DNA from 2 places in the uncultured Psychrobacillus sp. genome. Region 1 is predicted to be linked to the other one. Evidence: a T-box and tRNA genes for the amino acid it is inferred to sense, from the RefSeq annotation. Region 1 holds a T-box; the other holds one or more tRNA genes.

Region 1 (5,551 bases):
AGCACCGTAATGCCATTAATAGTTTGAGCTGATGATAAAACAGAAGATGCCTGACTATTAGCGATTTTAGCAGATAATGATTCATTTTCTCTTTGAATGTTTTTCAATTCACCTAACAATTGAGAAACCTTCATAACCAAATCCTTTGATTGAGCTTTTACTAGTGAAGCAGCTTCCGTAAGAAGCATTTCTTCCTCTTTAATAACCTCAAATGCACCTTTTCCAGTAACTGCTTCAATACGACGTGTTCCTGCACCGATACCGCCTTCAGAAAGGATTTTAAAGTAGCCTATCTCCGACGTGTTTTTCACATGCACTCCACCGCAAAGCTCTAATGAATAAGCTCCCATTTGAACTACTCTCACAATATCTCCATATTTTTCTCCGAAAAGAGCCATGGCACCCATATTTTTTGCCTCTTCAATATTGTGATATCCAGTTACTACCGGGATATTATCCCACACCTTCTCATTAACTATACGCTCAATTGTTTCTAGCTCTTCTTTCGTTACTTGCCCAAAATGAGAAAAGTCAAAACGTAAGCGATCTGGTCCAACATATGAGCCAGCTTGGTTTACATGTGTTCCTAGAACGTCTTTTAAAGCTTGATGTAGAATATGTGTTGCCGAGTGATTTTTTATAGTGTGGCCTCTTAATGTTTGATCTACTGTAGCTACTATGTCAGCCCCAACCACCATTTCTCCAGACTCAATAATAACAGTGTGTAGATTTTGACCATTTGGAGCTTTTTGAACATCCTTTACAAACCCACGGAAATTATCATTTTCAATTGTTCCATGATCTGCTATTTGACCCCCACTTTCCGCATAGAAAGGTGTCTGAGTTAAAATAATTTTCACTTCATCGCCTTCTTGAGCAGATTTAACTAATTCTTGCCCAAGTACAATAGAGGTAACCTTTGTAGTGACACTTAGCGTATCGTAGCCAACAAACTCACTTTCATCTTGTAAGTTACTAAAAACAGCAGATTGCACCTGCATAGAATCTACATTCTGACGAGCAGCACGTGCTCTAGAACGTTGAGCTTCCATTTCAGCTTTAAAGCCCTCATGATCAACTGTCATATTTGCTTCTTCTGCATATTCCTCTGTTAACTCAATCGGGAAGCCGTATGTGTCATAAAGTGTAAAAGTCGTTGTTCCAGGTATAAATGACTCACCTTTTGAACGTTGCTCCTCAATTACTTTTTCTAAAATGCTAAGCCCGTCATGTAGTGTTTCATGGAATCTTTCTTCCTCTGTTTTAATAACACGCATGATGAAGTCTTTTTTCTCTGTAACTTCTGGATAGAAATCCTTCATGATTTCCCCTACTACAGGTACAAGCTCAAATAAAAATGGCTGATCGATACCTAGTTGTTTTGCAAAACGGACAGCTCTGCGAAGAAGTCTTCTCAGTACATAGCCGCGTCCTTCATTGGAAGGTAAAGCCCCATCTCCAATAGCAAATGCAACGGTACGAATATGGTCAGCAATTACTTTGAAAGCTACGTCATTCTCCTTGTTTTGGCGATACTTCTTACCTGCAATTGTTTCAGTTTGCTCGATAATCGGCATGAATAGGTCTGTATCAAAGTTAGTTGGAACATTTTGTACAACACTAGCCATACGCTCCAAGCCCATTCCAGTATCGATGTTTTGCTTTGGTAATGGTGTATATGTGTGATCTGGATTATGGTTAAACTCAGAGAAAACTAAGTTCCAGATTTCTAAATATCGATCATTTTCTCCACCTGGATAAAGTTCTGGATCATTTACATCATTACCATAGGTTTCACCACGGTCATAGAAAATTTCTGAGTTAGGTCCACTCGGTCCTTCTCCAATATCCCAGAAGTTTCCTTCTAAACGAATAATACGCTCTTCTGGAATACCAATTTCATCCTTCCAGATAACATATGCCTCTTCATCTTCTGGATGAATGGTAATAGATAGCTTTTCAGGTTCAAAGCCCATCCACTTTTCATCAGTCAAAAACTCCCAAGCCCAATGAATTGCTTCTTTTTTAAAATATTCACCGATTGAGAAGTTTCCTAGCATTTCAAAGAACGTATGATGTCTAGCTGTCTTTCCTACATTTTCAATATCATTTGTACGAATAGATTTTTGTGCATTTGTGATTCTTGGATTTTCTGGAATTACACGTCCATCAAAATATTTTTTTAACGTAGCAACTCCACTATTGATCCAAAGAAGTGAAGCGTCATTAATCGGTACAAGTGGAGCAGATGGTTCTTGTGAGTGACCTTTTTCTATAAAAAAGTCTAAATACATTTGTCTAATTTGTGCACCAGTTAAATGTTTCATTTTTTCATTCCTCCTAATAATATTATTCCTCTTTAACAAAAGATTTGACGCTATGCAAAATAAAATAAAAAAAGCCTTCATCCCAAAAAGGGACGAAAGCTATTATTTCGCGGTACCACCCTAGTTACATAATAAAATACAACCTTATTATGTCTCTTAAGAATCCTTAACGCAGATTTACGGCAGGTATTAGCTGCACTCAGGAGTAGCTTTCCTAATTGTTATACGCTGGGGATTCTTTCAGCCAAAGGAATCCTTCTCTCTTCAGGTAACAACAGTACTTTCTCCGTCATCATGTTTTATATGCAATTTTGATTATAATTAACAATTTGTACTATGTCAATCGGTATCTAAGAACTCATATGGGGTAATACCCTTCATACCTATAAGAGGATCGATTAAATGATAATTATCTGCTGACAAATATGTTGAGTCCACTTCATCCGCCTCAACAGACAACGTCACTTCAGTACTACTTTTTTCTGTAGATACAGATGATGTAGATTTTGTCTCTATTTCTTCTTTTACTTCATCTGCTAAACGTTCTTTTAATGTAGTTAAACGCTGCAAGTCATCTGTTCGTTCAACGCCAAATTTAAATACCTCTGGATCTCCACAAAGAATTAAGAAATTTTTAGCACGAGTAATTCCAGTGTAGAGCAAGTTACGTCTAAGCATTTTCATATAGCTTCTCGTAACAGGCATAATGACTGTTTGGAACTCACTACCCTGTGATTTATGAACGGAGCAACAATACGCTAGAGTAATTTGATTTAAGTCATTCTTTTCATACGTAACTTCATTGCCATCAAAAGAGACAACAAGCATCTCTTTCTTCTCAACCGTTTCATTGGCTCTAAAAATAGCAACAACTTCCCCCATGTCACCATTAAAAACGTTACTTTCCGGTTGATTTACTAGTTGAAGTACTTTATCGCCTATTCGATAAATTGTATCTCCAAAGGTCATTTCCTTACGTGTTCCATCGGTATTCGGATTGACCATCTCTTGAATCATTTTATTTAACGCATCTATTCCAGCAGGCCCTCTATACATAGGAGCTAGCACTTGTATCTCTCGAATGGATTGACCTTTAGACAATGCCGCCTTTAACACTTGTTCTACTACTTTAGGGATTTGTTCAGTCGTTGCCTTGATAAAGGATCGATCTTTTGTTTTAGCGGTAAGTGTAGCAGGTACACTTCCTTGTTTCATTTCATGTGCTAATTCTATAATGGAGGATCCCTCTGATTGTCGATAAATATCAACCAGTTCTACTGTTGGAATTCTTTTAGATGCCAGTAAGTCCTTTAATACCTGACCTGGACCAACAGGCGGGAGCTGGTCTTGGTCACCAACAAAAATAACCTGAGCATCCTTAGGGATAGCTTTTAAAAGCTGATGACCTAGCCAAGTATCTAGCATAGAGGTCTCATCAATAATAACTAGTCTTCCTTCAATTTCTTTACCTTCTGTATCGGTGTCCTCTTGTCCATTAAAGCCAAGTAATCTATGAATGGTCATTGCAGGCAGCTCTGTAGATTCACTTAATCGCTTAGCTGCTCTACCGGTAGGTGCAGCCAGAACAATTGGAAAGGGCTTTTGCTCCTTCGCCCATTCCTTTGGATCTAAGGTCAGCCCGTGCAGTTCAGAGTAAAGTTCTACAATTCCTCGTACAACGGTTGTTTTTCCCGTCCCAGGTCCTCCCGTTAATAAGGTAATATTCGAATTAAGAGCTGTTTCAATAGCCTTGATTTGTGTATTGGCATATTTAACGCCAAGACGCTTTTCTAAAGGACCTAAATGCTTCTTAATTTCTTTTAAAGGAAATTGGTGAATATCTTTATCCATTAGTAAAGTTTCTACCTTGGAGCTGATTCCTACCTCTGAAAAGTATAGAGATGGGATATAAAATTTATTTACCTCACCAACAATCCTACTTTCCTCAGCTAGCTCTATACAACATTGTGTTATTGACTCGTAAGAGATTTCTTCTCTTTGTGCATTTTCAAGCATTCTTTTAACGTCTTCTAAAAGCTGCTCAGCATATTGAAAGACATGACCCTCACTAAGTGAAGAAGTTTGAAGTAAATGGTATATCGCTGCTTTTATACGATCCGGATGATTTCCTTTTATCCCGAGCTTATAACCTAACTCGTCGGCACGTACAAAACCAACCCCCTCTACATCTTCTATTAAACGATATGGGTTTTCTGTTAACTTAGCAATTGTTTCTTCTCTATATGCCTGATAGATTTTCATGGCAACTTGGGGACCAAAACCCCACTCGTTTAACTGAATCATCACTTTTTCTAATCCTAAATTTTGTTCTAATGTGGCTCTAATAGTTTGTTTTTTATCTTCTCCTAGCTTTGGGATAATGTCTAATGATGCTGGGTCATCCAAAATTCGATTAATAGCATTTTCTCCGAGTTTCTTAACAATCAGCTCGGCAGTCTTCCTACCTATACCAGGAAACATATCACTAGATAGATAATGAACAATCCCTGTCTCTGTTGCTGGGACCTCCTTTTGGAACGTTTCGACTTGAAACTGTATCCCATACTTTGGGTGATTTTTAATAACACCTGTAAATTTATACGCTTCTTCTAAAACTAACTGGGGGAAATAACCTGTAACAATTATTTCTTTATCTGTGTATGTAGTATTAGTGGATTTTATCTTTAGTTTAATAATGGAGAATAGATTTTGTGGATTATGAAAGATAGAGACGATTGGTCGACCTGATATAAATTGTTTTTCGTTATTTATTTCATTTGTCATTTCAATCGTCTCCTAACTTCCTAATTGCGTAGTGAAATCATATCGTATACATATCTAGCTTGATCATAGTTTGGTTGTATTGTAAAAGCTGCTTTTAAATGTTTAAGAGCGCTTTCTGTGTCAGATGTAGACACTGCATATAAAACTCCCATGTTGTAATGGGCATCCGCGTTTTCTGGGTCTAGCTCTAATATTTTCTTAAAAATTGGTTCTGCCACCTCGAACATTTCAAGGCTTGCCAGAGCGATACCATACGTTAATTTAATCTGAATATCTTGTGTCTCGTCTAATTCGTAAGCTCTTTGAAGATATGGAAGTGCAAGCTTCGTTTGATCAATCTTCTGAAAGCTTTTTCCTAGCATGAAATAAGCATCTGGACCTTCAATACCATTTGTAATTGCTTTTTCATAAAGCTTTGCTGCTTCTTCAAAGCGCTCTGT
Region 2 (5,551 bases), on a different contig from region 1:
TGACTTTTCTGTTAAAATCCTTTACAAACTCCACAATTTCATATATAATACGTCATAAGGAGTGGATTGCCATGTTGAAACGCTTGAAAAGAAAACTGTTGCGGCGACTCGGCGGAATGCTCAGAAACAAAACTATTGCTTAAGTCAAATGTCTTGCCCTTCAAAATTTGGAGGGCTTTTCTTTATTTTAAATAAGTAGCGTGATAATATAAAGAGAATTGATTTATTTTGAACGTGAAAAAGGAGAGTATAAAAATGATTTATAAAGTTTATTATCAAGAAAACGCACTAGAGGTACCAGTTCGCGAAAACACTAAAAGCTTATACGTAGAGGCTGATTCAGAGCGTGAAGTTCGTTCACTTCTTATAGACCGCAAGTATAACATTGAGCTTATCCAGCTGCTTGAAGGTAACCACTTGGAATACGAACAAGCAAGTCCAAATTTCAAAGTAGAAGAGTTGTAATTCATGAAATTTGTAAAAAATGACCAAACAGCTGTTTTCGCCCTCGGCGGACTAGGTGAAATCGGCAAAAATACGTATGGCGTTCAATTTCAAGATGAAATTATTCTAATTGATGCTGGTATTAAATTCCCAGAAGATGATCTTTTAGGAATCGATTATGTGATCCCAGACTATACTTATTTAGTCAAAAATGTGGACAAGATTAAAGGCCTTTTTATTACCCACGGACATGAAGACCATATTGGTGGAATTCCTTACTTACTAAAGCAACTCAATGTCCCAGTTTACGGAAGTAAGCTAGCATTGGGTCTACTTCGAAACAAGCTAGAAGAGCATGGCTTACTTCGTCAAACGAAAATGAATGTAATCGAAGAAGACGATGTGATTAAGTTCAGAAAAACAGCTGTAAGCTTTTTTAGAACTACGCATAGTATACCTGATGCTTTTGGAATTGTGGTAAAAACTCCACCTGGTAATATTGTGCATACAGGAGATTTTAAATTTGACTTTACTCCTGTCGGCGAACCTGCAAACTTAACGAAAATGGCAGAAATCGGTCGTGATGGCGTTCTTTGTCTTCTTTCAGATAGTACTAATGCTGAAGTTCCTAACTTCACAATGTCCGAACGCAAAGTTGGAGAAAGTATGGATTCCATTTTCCGTAAAGTAAATGGTCGTATTATTTTTGCAACCTTTGCTTCGAATATCCATAGACTTCAACAAGTAATAGACGCTGCGATTCATCATAATCGCAAAATTGCTGTTTTTGGAAGAAGCATGGACAACAATATTACAATTGGACGAGAGCTAGGTTATATTACAGCCCCTAAGGAAATGTTCATTGATACAAGCGCATTAAACCGATTACCTGCTAACGAAGTTTTAATCCTCTGTACAGGTAGTCAAGGGGAACCAATGGCAGCTCTTTCTCGAATTGCTAATGGTACTCACCGACAAATTCAGATTCAGCCAGGAGATACCGTAGTATTTTCTTCTTCTCCTATCCCAGGTAACAGAGCAAGCGTTAATAGAACGATTAATCTGTTATTCCGTGCGGGTGCTGAAGTTATTCATGGTTCCTTGAACAATGTCCATACTTCTGGGCATGGCTCTCAGGAAGAACAAAAGCTAATGCTACGTTTGATGAAGCCAAAATTCTTTATGCCAATCCACGGTGAGTTCCGTATGTTAAAAATCCATACAGAATTAGCGGCAGATTGTGATGTTCCTATCGAAAACACGTTTATTATGGAGAATGGACAAGTTTTAGCTTTAAGCTCCAACGAAGCACATATCGCAGGACGTATCCCATCTGGAGATGTCTATATTGATGGTAGTGGTATCGGGGATATTGGTAATATTGTATTAAGAGATCGTAGAATTCTTTCTGAAGAAGGCTTAGTAATAGTAGTTGTTAGTGCGGATATGGAAAGAAAGAAAATTGTTTCTGGTCCAGATATTATTTCTAGAGGATTCGTGTATATGCGTGAATCTGGCACCATGATTAATGAAGCACAGCAAATGCTAAATAAACATTTAAGATTTACCATTCAAGACAAAGCAATAGAATGGTCTGAATTGAAAAACGAAATTACAGATGTTTTAAGCCCTTATTTATATGAAAAGACTAAACGCCGTCCAATGATTTTACCAATCATTATGGAAGTGTAAATAGTATAATCTAATCTAGTAGCTTTCTACTAAATATCTTCGACTGCAATCATCCACGAGGTTTTCGTGCGTGATTGCAGTCGTTTTTTAATTTTATAATTGCTTATTTATAGTAAACACGAATAATTAAAAGAGAATAATGAAAATTAAATGCTTTAGTCAATAAAGTAGTATTGATTTTCGCTCATATCTCGGACGCTTTCCGCGGGGGGAGCGAAAAGCCACCCCCCCATCGCTTACGCGCGTGGTTGTGATGTCTTATCTGTCTCCCTCCTCCCGCTGGAGTCGCCGCCTGCCGCTACAATCAATATAGAGAAAATGTTCGTGTTTAATCGGTAAAATGCTGTTTACAAAAATAATACAAAAAATTTTATGCATACAAAAAGCGAGTAGGTAAACATACCCTACTCGCTAAGTTACTTACTCTATAGTAAACAAAATGATGGAACATAGGGGACTTGAACCCCTGACCCCAACACTGCCAGTGTTGTGCTCTCCCAACTGAGCTAATGCCCCGTATAAATCATGTAATAATATTGTAAGGGAAAAAAGTAGGAAAGCAACCCCTTTTTGGGAGATTGCGGTTATAAATTGATGTCCTTAAATCTAGCTGGATAAACGAGTCTATTAAAATATCCCGTGATGGATAGGCTGATAGCATATCGCTCATCCAGCAAAAAGCTGCCAACTAATTTTTCGACAGAATGAACACTTCATTTATTTAAGAAAGAACCTTCTTTTCGAAACGATTGATATCCACGTCTGCTCCAATGATGATGAGCACATCATTCAGCTGCATCTTATCCTGTGCCTGTGGAGATACAATAATCTCTTTTCCCCTTTTTACCGCAACTATATTAATACCGTATCTAGCTCGTATATCCAAGTCCACTATAGAGAATCCAGCAATTTTTTCATTTACTTTAATCTCCATAATAGAATGCTCATCGGAAAGCTCCAAATAATCTAAGACATTGTTGGACAGGATGTTATGAGCGATTCGTATCCCCATGTCCCGCTCTGGATGAACTACTTGATCGGCTCCAATTTTACGTAACACTTTTTCATGATAATCATTTTGAGCTTTTACTGTAATTTTCTTCACACCTATTTCTTTTAGCATAAGCGTTGTAAGAATACTAGATTGAATATCATCACCTATTGCAACAATAACATGCTCAAAGTTTCTAATCCCGAGCGATTTTAAGACTGCTTCGTCTGTCGTATCCGCAATCACTGCTTGGGTTGCTATGGAGGCAAATTCATCAACTCTTTCTTGTACCTTATCAATGGCCATAACATCGGCGCCCTGCTCCATTAACTCTTTGACGATACTTCCACCAAAACGACCTAAACCAATAACAACAAATTCCTTCTGCATAGCTGCGCCTCCTAGAACTAATTGCCATTAGTTTAACACAACAGTGGTTCTACTGCTATCTAGATTTCCATCATTTTTTAAACCCATGTTTATTATTAAAAATTAGATCTCTTTTATCAAGAGGACAAGTCGCTTTTCCAACATTTGCAACCCTCTCTCGCCAGCCTGTCTGTGTCGCAGTCGGCCTTTTTTATCAAACAAATAAAAATTTGGTACAAGCTTACACTGGTACATTTCAGATAGCACCAAATCATGATCTAGACAAATCGAGTCATAAATTCCTGCAGCAGAAGCTGTCGACTTCACCAAGCTTTTACTCGCATCTTCAGGAGACCTAGGCATATGAATAGCAATGACATTAAACTGATTTTCATACTTCTCTTTCCATTTATTTATCAATGGTGGAGCAACCTTACAGGCATCACAGCTAACAGACCAAAAATAGACAAGCAAAGGCTTTGTACCTAATAACTGTCCCTTTGTCCACGATCCGTTTAACCATTTAGTCGTAATAGGAAACTCCGGTAACTCCTCTCTCAAATTCATCCATATCTCTCCTTTATCCGTCATCCATATTCAGTCTATGCAACTAAGAGACAGTTGCATCTAATAGTTGGAAAAATTTTTTTTTGTATTATCTTTAAAAAGTTGTTAAAGTAAACTTAAAGTTATGTTAAAATAAACTTTGTTTTATGGAAAAGCTCTTTATTTTACAAAAGAGAAGGAGCGTAATTACATGCAAATTGGTAGAAAAATTAAACAGTTAAGGCTGAAAAAAGGTCTAACACAGGAAGAACTAGGCGAGAGAACGGACTTAAGCAAGGGTTTCATATCCCAGCTGGAAAGAGATCTAAATTCTCCCTCAATTGAGACACTTTTTTCTATCCTAAATGTTTTAGGTTGTAAGCCTAAGGATTTCTTTGACGATGAACATAGTAGAACTAAGGTGGTTTTCCAAGAAGAGGAGCAGACTGTTTACATAGATGAAGAAAAAAAGTACAAGCTTCACTGGCTTATTTCTGAATCCAATGAAAACGATATGGAGCCAGTATTGATCACTTTTGATAAAGGCGGTCAGTTTAAAGAGTTTGAACCTTCCTTATCTCAAACTTTTATATATGTTTTACAAGGTCGCGTCGAGTTACAACTTGGCAAACAACACTACTTTGCTTCGGCTGGAGAGTCCCTCTATTTTGAAGCGGCAGATCATCATCTTTTAAAAAATGCATCAGATGATATCTCCAAGGTTATTTATGTCGTCACGAATTCTTATTTATGAAAATGGAGGGTTATTATGTCAGAGACACCTATTATTCGCTTTGAAAATGTTACTAAATTTTATGATGAGGACACAACAGTTCTTAAAGACATTAATTTTGAATTAGAGCGTGGAAAGTTTTATACATTGTTAGGCCCATCTGGTTGTGGGAAAACAACTATCCTTCGCTTAATAGCTGGTTTCATGCAGCCTTCAAATGGCAGTATTTATCTTAACGGGAAGCTAATTAACAATGTGCCAGCTAACCAACGCCAAGTAAATACAGTGTTTCAGGACTACGCTTTGTTTCCTCACTTAAATGTATTTGAAAATGTAGCATTCGGGCTACGTATCAAAAAATTAGGAAAAAAAGAAATAGAGGACAGAGTATTAGAGGCGTTAAAATTCGTTAACCTAAACGGCTATGAAAATAGAGAGATAGCAGAGATGTCTGGAGGACAAAGACAACGTGTCGCTATTGCTAGAGCTATTGTCAATGACCCTGAAATTATACTACTAGATGAGCCCCTTTCAGCATTAGACTTAAAACTACGATCCGAAATGCAATACGAGCTTCGTGAGCTGCAACAACGTCTAGGTAAAACATTTATCTTCGTTACCCATGACCAAGAGGAAGCACTTGCAATGTCGGATGAAATCTTTGTCCTAAATGCTGGGAACATTGAACAAAGTGGTACGCCTATGGATATTTACGATGAACCGATTAATCGTTTTGTTGCAGACTTTATTGGGGAGTCTAATATTGTTGAAGGAAC

Evidence for each region. A T-box is a leader RNA that pairs with one kind of tRNA and senses whether it is charged. The one in region 1 lies ahead of alaS (alanine--tRNA ligase), so its partner is inferred to be a tRNA-Ala.
Region 2: it encodes a tRNA-Ala, which carries the amino acid that the T-box ahead of alaS (alanine--tRNA ligase) is inferred to sense. The anticodon was not compared.

Annotation. Positions count from the first base shown of each region.
Region 1 is NZ_CALIED010000039.1:84,880-90,430, reverse strand. Features, by position in the region: gene alaS (alanine--tRNA ligase) at 1-2,327, opposite strand, end outside; T-box leader at 2,413-2,629, opposite strand; gene Q0371_RS08780 (ATP-dependent RecD-like DNA helicase) at 2,667-5,111, opposite strand; gene Q0371_RS08775 (tetratricopeptide repeat protein) at 5,132-5,551, opposite strand, start outside.
Region 2 is NZ_CALIED010000067.1:41,241-46,791, reverse strand. Features, by position in the region: gene Q0371_RS13245 (DNA-directed RNA polymerase subunit epsilon) at 256-465, shown strand; gene rnjA (ribonuclease J1) at 469-2,136, shown strand; tRNA gene Q0371_RS13235 (tRNA-Ala) at 2,580-2,652, opposite strand; gene Q0371_RS13230 (TrkA family potassium uptake protein) at 2,858-3,517, opposite strand; gene Q0371_RS13225 (TlpA disulfide reductase family protein) at 3,620-4,063, opposite strand; gene Q0371_RS13220 (XRE family transcriptional regulator) at 4,254-4,796, shown strand; gene Q0371_RS13215 (ABC transporter ATP-binding protein) at 4,812-5,551, shown strand, end outside.